Regions from separate parts of the Rhizobium sp. CIAT894 genome, predicted to be linked through region 3. Evidence: predicted binding sites of a transcription regulator. Region 3 holds the regulator's gene; each other region holds the start of a gene.

Region 1 (3,964 bases), 410 kb from region 3:
GACGTCGGTGATCGTCAAGGCGTAGGCGACCAGCGAGCCTGCGCCCGAACCGCGACCCGGACCGACCGGAATGTCATGCTGTTTGGCCCATTTGATGAAGTCGGCAACGATCAGAAAGTAGCCGGGAAAACGCATGCGCTCGATGACGCTGAGCTCGAAATCCAGCCGCTCGCGATATTCCTTTTCCTCGTAACCCGGCGACATGCCGAGCGTTGCAAGCCGCATGTCGAGCCCTTCGACCGCCTGGCGGCGCAATTCGCTCGCCTCGGCGCGTTCGGCCTCCTCGGCATCGTCGGTCGCCCCGGTGAAGCGCGGCAGGATCGGCTTGCGCGTCTTCAGCACGAAGGAGCAGCGCCTGGCGATCTCGATCGTATTCTCCAGCGCTTCCGGCAGGTCGGCGAAGAGCTTGGCCATCTCGGCCCGGCTCTTCAGATAATGGTCCGGCGTCAGGCGAAAACGACTGTCGTCGGAGACGATGGCGTTGTGGGCGACCGCCATCAGCGCATCATGGGCGTCGTAATCGTCCCTTGTCGGGAAGAAGGCCTCATTGGTCGCAACCAGCGGCAGATCATTGGTATAGGCGAGCCCGACGATCTTCTGCTCGTGGCGCTTATCATAGGCGCCATGCCGCTGCAGTTCGACATAGAGCCGGTCGCCGAAGAGACGCTTCAACATCAGCAGCCGGGCCTCCGCCTGGGCGGTATGACCGTCCCTGATCGCCGCATCGACCGGCCCGGTCAGAGCGCCGGTCAAGGCGATCAACCCTTCCGTGCCGGCCTCGGCCAGCCAGGAAGCTTTGACATGAATGGCCTGGTTGCTTTCACCGCCGAGATAGGCGCGGCTGACGAGATCGACCAGCCGTTCGTAACCGCCATCCGTGGCAGCTAGAAGAACGATCGACGGCAGCTTGACCAGAGCCTGCTGGCCGCCGCGCTTTTCCGTCTCCAACCCGTCTTCCATGTCGATCGAGACCTGGCAGCCGATGATCGGCTGCAGGCCCTCGTCCATCGCCTTCTGGGAAAATTCCAGGGCGATGAACAGGTTGTTGGTGTCGGCAATGGCGATGGCCGGCTGGCTGTCGCCGGTCGCCTTGTAGAGGATCTTCTTCAGCGGCAGTGCGCCCTCGAGAAGCGAATAGGCGGAATGGACCCTCAGGTGGATGAAGCCCGGCGTGCCGCCGGTCACCTCAGCCGTAGAACCCTTTGCCGTATCCGCCATGGCATGCCTTCCCAATCACCCGAATGAATCGGACGCATTGTCGGCATAGAAGGCGATGATGTCCAGAAGAAGTCCCTCGTCCGGACCGCATGACAGCCATGCGGTCCCCTGAAAACTTTAGATCGCCATGACGATCAGCGAGAAGCTGGCAACGAACATTGCGATGGAGGTGAATGCTGCGATATCACGGATCATGTCAGTCATTTGGCTCTCCTTTACTCGTTATGTTTTCAATTTGTTCGATGTATGTTCTGTTGTCAACAGGAATCTTTTCCTCCTTTCTTGTGTTCGCAGAATCTCGGGAAGGGCTTGGCGATTCGCATGGGGCCTGCGCTCGATCCGATAGGCAGCAGCCACCCATCTTCGACGGATCCGCCATTCCGTTCAGATAGGCCACCGCCCAAATCGTCTTCTGAATTCCGGCGTATGTTCTCTTTATGTTCTTTACATACCCCAGCATATTTGCCAGCATCCGGCCGAGAGGAGAATGAGATGCTCGACATTGTGAAGCTGGATGAATTCATCGTGGAGGCGAAGGCTGCGACCTATGTCGGCGGCGGCGTGCCGCATGCCCCCTGCCGGCCGGGTTCCCATGATATCGGTTATGAGAGCGGCGACTGGCGCTATCTCGACAGCTATCTCGGCGGCACCGATTTCGCCGGACAGGAGGTGGTATGGTTTGCCGGCGAGCCGGTCTGGGCGATGAATTATTTCGGCTGTGTCATTGCGCCTGAACTCATCGATGGTGTAGCGGCCGGAACGGTGATCAAGGCGGCACTGTCGACGATGTATCGCGAGGGGCGGTTTCTGGGCGGCATGGAATTCGACCATCCGTCCGGCCGCTACGTCGATAGAAGCGACGGCGGCTGTGACAGCTTCAGCGGCCAGGAATGCATCATGGTCGAGGGCCGGAGGGCTTACGTGCTCGACTATCGCGGCGGGCTGGTCATCCCCTGATGTCCGACCAGGAGGTTGGCGAGGTCAGCGCCTCATCGGCCTGCCGGCATCGGTGCAAACCAAACAGCCACAGACCATCGTCTCAAAAATCGACGATCTTGCCGTCCGAAATCGTCACGCGCCGATCCATGCGACGGGCAAGGTCGTGATTGTGGGTGGCGATGAGGGCGGCGAGGCCGGATTGGCGCACCAGCGCCGCCAGCGCGTCGAAGACGTAAGCTGCCGTTTCGGGGTCGAGATTGCCGGTCGGTTCGTCGGCCAGAAGCAAGCTCGGCGCATTGGCGACGGCGCGGGCGATCGCAACACGCTGCTGCTCGCCGCCGGAAAGTTCGCCGGGGCGATGGGCGCCACGATGGCCGATGCGCATGTAATCGAGAAGCTGACCGGCCCGCTCGCCGGCTTCCTTCCAGGACAGCCCGGCGATCAGTTGCGGCATCATGATGTTTTCAAGCGCCGAAAACTCCGGCAGGAGATGGTGGAACTGGTAGACGAAGCCGATCTCGCTGCGGCGGATCGCCGTGCGTTTGTCGTCTGAAAGGCCGTCGCAGGCATGGCCGTTGATGTTGACCTCGCCGCCGTCCGGATGCTCCAGCAGGCCGGCGACATGCAGCAGGGTCGACTTGCCGGTGCCTGAAGGAGCGACGAGGGCGACGATCTCGCCTTTCGACAGCGAAAAATCCGCGCCCTTCAGGATCGGGAGCAGCGTATCGCCCTGCCCGTAATGGCGTTCGACGCCGGTAAGCTTGAGAACGACGTTGCGTTTCATAGAGACGGCAATTCCTTATTCGTAGCGCAGGGCCTGCACCGGATCGAGCCTGGAGGCGCGCCAGGCGGGGAAGATGGTCGCGATGAAGGAGAGCGTCAGCGCCATGACGACGATCGAGATCGTTTCGCTGAGATCCATCTCGGCCGGCAGCTGGCTGAGGAAATAGACCTGCGGATTGAAGATCACGGTGCCGGAGATCCAGGAAAAGAACTGGCGGATGGATTCGATGTTGACGCAGACGAGCACGCCGAGCAGGACGCCGGCAAGGGTGCCGACGATACCGATCGCCGCCCCGGTCATGAAGAAGATGCGCATGATCGCGCCGGCGCTGGCACCCATGGTGCGCAGAATGGCGATATCGCTGCCCTTGTCCTTCACCAGCATGATCAGGCCGGAGATGATGTTCAGCGCCGCGACCAGCACGATCAGCGTCAGGATCATGAACATGACGTTGCGCTCGACCTGCAGCGCCGAGAAGAAGGTCTGGTTGCGCTGGCGCCAGTCGGTGAGGTTGATTTGGCGGCCTGCCGCCTCCACGACCTTGGGTCTCAGAGTGTCGATATCATCGGGGTGATCGACGAAGAGTTCGATCGACTGCACCAGTCCCTCGGCATTGAAAAAGAGCTGCGATTCTTCCAGCGGCATGAAGATGATCGAGGAATCATATTCCGACATGCCGATCTCGAAGAGGCCGGAGATCTTGTAGGACTTGACGCGCGGGCTGACGCCCATCGGCGTAATGTCACCATCCGGTGACGTCAACGTAATCAGGTCGCCGACGCTCAGGCCGAGCTGGGTGGCCATGCCGGTGCCGATCAACACCCCCTGGCCGGAGGCAAAACCCACCATGTCGCCAGGCTTAATATTCTCGGAGACCGCTTTGAGTTTGGTCAGGTCCTCGGCGCGGACGCCGCGCACCAGCGCGCCGGTGCTCCCGCCGGCCTGGGCGGAGGCAAGCACCTGGCCTTCCACCAAAGGCAGCGCCATCTTCACTCCCGGTACGGCACCCAGCCTGCTGGCGAG
Region 2 (3,964 bases), 140 kb from region 3:
GGCATCCTCAAGGCGCTCCTGGCTTCGCCCCTGATCGGCTCGGAACTCGACCTGACCCGTGCGCGTGAGGAAGGGCGCAAGGTCGATCTTTGATGCGCTATCTGCTCGATACCAACATCCTCAGCAATTTCACGAAGCCGGCGCCTTCGGAATCGCTGGTCGCGTGGATGGCAGACCAGTCGGACGACGACCTTTTCATCGCCTCGCTGACGTTGGCGGAGCTTCGCAGAGGCGTGCTCGAGAAGCCCGCCGGCAAGCGTCGCGATCAGCTCGACGTGTGGTTCAGCGGCCCTCAAGGTCCGCAGGCGCTGTTCGCCGGTCGCATCCTCCCGTTCGATGAGCGGGCCGGCATCGCCTGGGCGGAGCTGATGGCCGAAGGCAAAGCCGCGGGCCGGCCGCGCAGCGGGCTCGATACGATCATCGCTGCGGTCGCCGCCGCCAACGACTGCGTTGTCGTCACCGACAACGAGCGCGATTTCCCTGGCATCGAAATCATCAATCCGTTGCGGGGCACGCCGTGAGCGGGCCGAACGGAGGAACTGAGCGATGCTGACAAGGGGCTATTTCATCGGCGAGATCGTCGACGCGCTCAGCGATGTGGCGGGTCAGGTGTCCACGCGCGGACGCCTGGGTCTTACCGACCTCAACAAGCACGCCGAGGATTTTTTCAAGACGATCCTCAATCACCTGCTTTCGCTCTCGCTTGTGAATCTCAACGCGGATCGCAGCAATGAGCCGGGGCTCGATCTCGGCGACAAGACTAACAAGGTCGCCTTCCAGATCACCGCGACCCGCACGTCGGCGAAAGTCAACGACATGCTGGGGACGTTGAGCGACGAACAGATCAAGACCTACACGAAAATTCGCGTATTGATGATCGCTGGCAAGCAATCATCGTACACTCTTGATGCCGCGTTGAGCGCACGCGCGTCGTTCGACGACGACGACATCTGGGACATCCACGATCTCGGCAAGCTCTGCATGGACATGCCGGTCGACGTGCTGCAGATCGTCTATAACCACGTCCGCAGCGAACTCGCCCGCATCAAGATCGAGCTGGAGATTCCCGACGCGGACGGCAAGTACCCCACGACGCTTGCCGACTTCATAGAAGCCATCCCCAAGCCGCAGATGTCGGACCTCACCAAGTTCAACAAGCTGCTCGAAGACCAAGGCCTCGGCGAGGATCTGGACAAGACCCAAAAATCCCTTGCGACGCTCTCCGCGGCGCTGGCCAAGCTGCCTCGCATCACGCGGGAATTTCTCGTCATGCTCATCGAGCGTCGGGAGACCGAGCGGCGGCGGCGGTTCGGCGGCAACGACTACGTCGAGATCAATGCCGACAAGCTGATCAGAATTTCGCGCTACCCAGACAATGACGGCGAGTTGCGCGTCCTCGACAGCTATGGATTTGTCCGCTTCGACGAACCGGACGAACATGGGGAAAGTGCCTATTGGCGCGTGTTCCTCCCCGGCCTAACGCTCGAAGGCTTCCTCGTGCTGCTCGAACACGTCGAGGCGACCGGGATTCCGCTAAGCCGGCCCCTGGTCGCGCTTGATTTCAGCGATTTCTAGTCGGCCCACCGCGAAGGCATCGACGGCAAAGGTCGGAATCGACCTTGACTCCGAAGCTCCAAAGATAGAACAAATAGAGAACATGATGCTGAACCCGTCCCCGGAGGTCAACGAGGAATTTGCGGCCCGAGCCCGCCATAGAGTCATTGCGCGCGCAGATCGAGAAGATCGAAGGCAGAGCCCGGCGCGTGAAATCGGTGCTTCCATTCGGAATCTCCGACATCGACTCACGCCTTCCAGGCGGTGGCCTGATGCTCGGCGCACTCCACGAGATCGCAGGCGGCGGTAACGGCGCTGTCGACGGTGCGGCGGCAGCACTCTTCGCTGCCGGCGTCGCCGCGCGAACCAAAGGCAAGGTCCTCTGGGTCATCACGCGACCCGATCTCTTCGCGCCGGCGCTGGCGCAGGCAGGCCTCGCACCGGACCGCGTGATCTACGTCGAAGCGGGCAACGACAAGACCGTCCTCGCGTGTATCGAGGAAGGTCTTCGTCACGGAGGGCTCGGCGCTGTTGTCGGCGAAGTAGCGCGGCTCGACATGACCGCATCGCGCAGGCTGCAGCTCTGCGCAGAGGGAAGCGGTACGATCGGCATCGCATTGCGCCGATGGCGTCGCCAGACCGAGGCCTCTGATTTCGGCCAGCCTACGGCCGCCGCAACCCGATGGCGCGTCTCAGTCATGCCCTCGGCGGCATTACCCGTTCCCGGCGTCGGCCGCCACCGCTGGCTCCTAGAGCTGATCCGCGCCCGGGCGGGCGAAAGTGCAGATTTTGAAGTGGAGGCGTGTGATGACTCGGGTCGTCTCGCTCTTCCTGCCGAGCTGGTCCACCGACCGGCTTCGGCGGAAGGCTGGCGACGCGGCGCCTCCGGCTGAGGCGCCGCTCGCTCTGATAGGCCGTGACGGGAGAAAGCAGGTGGTGTTGGCGCTGGACGCCGCGGCCCAGGCCGCCGGCGTGCGCGTGGGGATGCCGGCGACGAAAGCGCGTGTTCTCGTCCAGGGCCTCATCGTTCACGATCATGACGCGGTCGCCGACGCCCAGGCGCTCGACCGCCTCGCGCTGTGGATGCTCCAGCGCTACGCACCGATCGTCACCGCCGACCCTCCGGACGGCCTCGTGATCGACTCCACCGGCGCCGATCACCTCCATGGAGGCGAGGACGCCATGCTCGCGGGCCTGATCGATCGGCTTGCCGCATCCGGCGTGCAGGCGCGAGCGGCGATTGCCGACACCTGGGGAGCGGCGCATGCCTTGGCTCGCTACGCCGCCAAGCCCGCGCTGGTCGCGCCGGTAGGCCATAGCAGCGCGGTCCTGGCAGGCCTGCCGCTGGCGGCCCTTCGTTTGCCCGTCGACATGATCGCAGCGCTCCATGTCCTTGGCTTCGAGCGCATCGGCGATCTCCTCGCTCAACCGCGCGCGCCGCTCACCCTGCGCTTCGGGCCGCAGCTCGGCCGCCGCATCGATCAGGCGCTTGGGGCGCTCAGCGAGCCGATCGACCCGATCCGGCCCGACGAGCTGATCCAGGTGAAGCGCAATTTCGCCGAACCCATCGGCGCAGCCGAGACCATCGCTCGCTACATTGGCAAGCTGGTCGTGCAGCTCTGTGCCGAGTTGGAGGCAAAGGGCCTCGGCGCCAAGCGCCTCGATCTGATCTGCCACCGCGTCGACAATCGGCTGCAGGCCGTCCGCGTCGGCACCGCCATGCCCGTGCGCGACGTGAAGCGCCTGACGCGGCTTCTGACCGACAAGATCGAGACGATCGAGCCCGGCTTCGGCATCGAGATCCTCAGCTTGACCGCCACGCTGGCCGAACCGCTCTGCGAAAAGCAGACCCTGACGTCCATGGTCGAAGACGGCGCGCCTGATGTCTCAGACCTGGTCGACACGCTCATCAACCGGGTCGGCGAGCGCAGCCTCTACCGGGCGGCACCGATCGCGACCGAGGTGCCGGAGCGCTCGGTGCGCCGGATTGCGCCCATGGCGCCGGACACAGGCGCGACTTGGCCGGGCCATTGGCCACGGCCGTCGCGCCTGCTCGCATCGCCGGAGCCCATCGAGACGATGGCGCTCCTGCCGGATCATCCGCCGGTCGCCTTCACCTGGCGCGGCATCCGGCGGCGCGTCCGTCACGCGGACGGGCCCGAACGCATCCGGGGTGAATGGTGGCGCCGCGATGCCGAGCTAACCGCCGTGCGCGACTATTTCCGCGTCGAGGACGATGCCGGCGAGCGCTATTGGATTTTCCGCTCGGGCGATGGCGAGGACCCCAACAGCGGCTCCCAGCACTGGTTTCTGCACGGAGTGTTCGGATGACCAGCCCAGCCCGCTACGCCGAACTTCAGGTCACCTCGCATTTCTCATTTCTGCGCGGCGCGTCGTCTTGCGAGGAGAT
Region 3 (3,964 bases):
GTCCTGGTGGGTTTCAAGGAAGACGCCGGCAATGCCGGTGGCGACCGCGGCGCGCGCCAGCGTTTCGACAAATTCCCGCTGACCGCCGGAAGATTCGCCCTGCCCGCCCGGCTGCGCCACCGAATGGGTCGCATCGAAGATGACGGGCGCACCCATCGCCGCCATGATCGGCAGCGAACGCATGTCGGAAACCAGCGTGTTGTAACCGAAGGAAGCGCCGCGCTCGCACAGGAGCACGTTCGGATTGCCGCTGGCATTGAGTTTCTTCAGCACGTTCTTCATGTCCCAGGGCGCGAGGAACTGGCCCTTTTTGACATTGACGACACGGCCGGTCTTGGCGGCGGCGATCAGAAGGTCGGTCTGGCGGCAGAGGAAGGCCGGAATCTGCAGAACATCGACCACCTTTGCGACCTCGGCACATTGCTCGGCGGTATGGACGTCGGTCAGGACAGGAAAACCGAACTCCTTCTTCAGGTCGGCAAAGACCTCCATGCCCTTTTCAATCCCGATGCCGCGTTCGGCCGAAAGCGAGGTCCGGTTCGCCTTGTCGAAGGAACTCTTGTAGACGAGGTCGATGCCGAGCTTTGCGCAAAGCTCCTTCAGCGTGCCGGCAACCATGAAGGCGTGGTCGCGGCTCTCCATCTGGCAGGGGCCGGCAATCAGCGACAGGCGCCTGCTATTGGAAAAGGTGACCTGGGTCTGGCCTTCGCCGACCTTGACTTCGGAATTCGTATCGGTGCTCATCGTGGTTCCTCGAAGGCGAAGAGCGTGCCCTGCCCGGGCGCGGGCTTCACCAGAATGCGATTGTTCTTGCGCGTGTAGGTCACCCCGTTAGCAGTCAAATGCGCTTCTGTCACGGCAAGATCGGCGACATTGAAGAGGATTGCCCGGCCGCGCAGGCCGCGGTCGGCGGATGAGACGGCGATCTCGAAATAGGCCTCAAGCCCTTCCGGCGTCATCAGGCTGATCTTCGCATTCGACGCGGCGACATTGACGCCGAAACCGGTTTTTTCGACGGCCGACTGCGCCGCGGCAAGGCCGACGAAGGCAGCGAATGCGCTGGCATCGGGCGCACAGAGCGCGATCTCGGCAATCCGCGTCACGCCATTGGCATGCGTTTCCAGCGTGCCGCGGTCGGCAGGCAGCGGGTTGATACGCTCGACACTGAAAAGGAAGAAATCCGGCGCGCGCGGATCGGTAGCAAAGGCCAGCTTGAAGCCCGCCACAGTCTCGGAACCATCCGGCATCTTCATCGGCCGGCTGAACTGCAGCATGTCGCCGGCACTCGATCCGTGACCGACAAAATTCCGATGATCGCGGCCGGCATCACTGGTGCCGAAAGCTACCGCCGAGAGCCCCTCCTCGCCGCAGCGGAAGCGGAAAGCCTGGTTGCGGGCGGTGAAGACATTGCCCCGCCGCGCCGATGCCTCGCTCTCGGCGACACTCGCAACGCCGAGCGGCTCCAGATAGGTCTTGTCGGCGAAGAAGACGCAGGCATTCTCCGTTCCGAAGGGATGGCGCGCATCCGCGGCAACGGTGAAGCCGAGCTTGCCGAGCCTCTCGCGCGCCAGATCGATATTGACGACGGGCAGCACGACGTGATCCAGCGGGTGCGGCTTGGCGAGATGCTCGCTCATCGGTTCCTCTCCCTGAAATGGCAAGAGATGTGCGACAGCGCACTCCCAATTCAAGACCTGCCTGCCAATCCGGCGAATGAAAATAAAAATCTCAACGAGTTGGCGGCAAGTTTTACGGAAATTTAGCTACTTGCGGAACACATATGGAACATATAGTGTCTGTTCTGGATTTGTTTCAATCAGGGGTCTGACGTCGATGCTCACGCGCAAACAACAGGAGCTTCTCCTTTTCATTCATGAGCGCATGAAGGAATCCGGCGTTCCGCCGTCTTTCGACGAAATGAAGGATGCCCTGGATCTCGCCTCGAAATCCGGCATTCATCGGCTGATTACAGCACTCGAGGAGCGCGGCTTCATTCGCCGCCTACCGAATCGCGCCCGGGCGCTCGAAGTCATCAAGCTTCCGGAGGCCTACAGCCCCAGCATACAGCCCCGGCGCGGCTTTTCGCCGAGCGTCATCGAGGGCAGCCTCGGCAAGCCCCAGCCGGTCGCCGCTCCCGCTCCTGCGAAACCCGTTGCCGACAACGGCAACTCGGTCTCCGTGCCGGTCATGGGCCGGATCGCCGCCGGCGTGCCGATCTCGGCGATCCAGAACAACACCCACGACATCGTCGTCCCCGCCGACATGCTCGGCTCCGGCGAACACTACGCGCTGGAGGTCAAGGGTGATTCGATGATCGACGCCGGCATCTTCGACGGCGACACCGTAATCATCCGCAACGGCAGCACCGCAAGTCCCGGCGACATCGTCGTTGCCCTCGTCGATGACGAGGAAGCGACGCTGAAGCGCTTCCGCCGCAAAGGCGCCTCGATCGCGCTGGAAGCCGCTAACCCGGCTTACGAGACCCGGATCTTCGGGCCCGATCGCGTCAAGGTACAGGGCAAACTCGTCGGCCTCATTCGCCGCTATCACTGACAACAGACGGACCGGTTTCGGTAAAACTGTCTTTGCGCCAGTCATAGGCGCGCTGACGCATCCATGGTCGCGACAGCGTCTCGAATGCGGTTGCGACCTCCAGGCCGGCATCGGCGAAACGCAATTCGACGGAGCCGGTCCTGCGCAACGTCTCGCCGGTGAAAAGCGCCCCGCCTGAACGGCAGTTGTTGAAACGTAGGCGGACCGAGGTCACGACGATATCGGCCGTATCGCAGGCCGGACCGAGATAGGCGGCATTGTCGATGACGGTGACGATATGGCCATTGCCGAGTCTTGATGTGCACCAGGCCTTCTTGACGCAGGAAAAGCGGTTTGCTTCACCGCCTGCTGCGGCTGCCCGCATCGCTGCGCTCGCTTCGTTCTGCTGATCGCGGGAAAGCCGGACACGGCGGTCTTCTCCTTCCGGCGGGATAGCCGGACCATCCAGCATCTTCGGCGGATCATGCGTCGGCAGGACCAGTGCTCGCTGCCACTGGTCGAAGATGAAATCCGGCGGATTTTCGCGGTTGGACGCGATTGCCTCAGCCGCGACAACCGCAACCAGACTGCCATCCTCCGAAATCACCAGATCCGGCGGCCGGGGAGCCGGCAGCAGCAATACGGTGAGTGTCGAGATGGCGACGATCGATGTGCCGGCATGGCGCAGCCGGGTGCGCAGCAGCGTCAGCAGCAGAAAGCCTGCCACTGCCACAGCGAAATACCAGGCGGGCAAGCGGCCGATGCCGATATCGCCGCCCCAGCCGGACACCGTCTCGGCAACCGCGATCACCAGATCGAGGCCGAATCCGACCACCTTCCACAGCGGAGCATCCAGCCCGAAAGGCATGAGCAACATCGCCAGCAGCCCGGCCGGCATGACGATGAAGGAGATGATCGGCATCGTCGCGAGGTTTGCCGGCAGGCCGTAAGCCGTCAGGCGATGAAAATGCTCGATCGAAAACAGCGCGGTGGAAAAGCCGCCGATCAGCGAGGTCAGAAAGACGCCGCCGAAGAAACCGGCGACGGCAACCACCGGCCTGACGATCGGCAGCTTCAGGAAGGCGTTTTCGCGGACACGCCGGTCCTTCCATAGCTGATAACCCGATACCAACGCCAATGTCGCGGCAAAGGACATCTGGAAGCTCGGGCCCAATACTTCCGAGGGTGAAATGGCGATGATGATGAGCGCGGAGAGAACGACATTGCGCAGGCTGATCGACGGCCGATCGAAGAAGACGGCAATCAGCATGATGGCCATCATGATAAAAGCGCGCTCGGCCGAAACCCCGAAACCAGAGATCAGGTAATAGGCGGTGACGGCGATAAGCGCACCTGATGCGGCGATCTTCTTTGTCGGATAAGCTTGGGCGACGCCGGGAAAGAGGCTAAGCAGCATCCGGAAGCCGACGAA

The links. The regulator LexA, encoded in region 3, represses DNA repair genes until DNA is damaged. The targets are predictions, from matches to a motif close to TGTTCNNNNTGTGTTCNG.
Region 1: RHEC894_RS08040 (DUF5680 domain-containing protein) is a predicted target of LexA. The motif match lies at 1,646-1,663, and genes of this name have one in related genera.
Region 2: RHEC894_RS09365 (ImuA family protein) is a predicted target of LexA. The motif match lies at 1,641-1,658, and genes of this name have one in related genera.

The regions. Positions count from the first base shown of each region.
Region 1 covers NZ_CP020947.1:1,612,916-1,616,879, reverse strand. The annotation lists gene dnaE (DNA polymerase III subunit alpha) at 1-1,218, opposite strand, end outside; gene RHEC894_RS08040 (DUF5680 domain-containing protein) at 1,711-2,175, shown strand; gene RHEC894_RS08035 (ABC transporter ATP-binding protein) at 2,258-2,941, opposite strand; gene RHEC894_RS08030 (lipoprotein-releasing ABC transporter permease subunit) at 2,957-3,964, opposite strand, start outside.
Region 2 covers NZ_CP020947.1:1,885,837-1,889,800, reverse strand. The annotation lists gene RHEC894_RS09380 (hypothetical protein) at 1-93, shown strand, start outside; gene RHEC894_RS09375 (PIN domain-containing protein) at 93-521, shown strand; gene RHEC894_RS09370 (SMEK domain-containing protein) at 547-1,575, shown strand; gene RHEC894_RS09365 (ImuA family protein) at 1,695-2,447, shown strand; gene RHEC894_RS09360 (DUF6504 family protein) at 2,362-3,885, shown strand; gene RHEC894_RS09355 (error-prone DNA polymerase) at 3,882-3,964, shown strand, end outside.
Region 3 covers NZ_CP020947.1:2,024,093-2,028,056, reverse strand. The annotation lists gene kdsA (3-deoxy-8-phosphooctulonate synthase) at 1-744, opposite strand, end outside; gene RHEC894_RS10095 (VOC family protein) at 741-1,637, opposite strand; gene lexA (transcriptional repressor LexA) at 1,834-2,553, shown strand; gene RHEC894_RS10085 (ComEC/Rec2 family competence protein) at 2,534-3,964, opposite strand, start outside.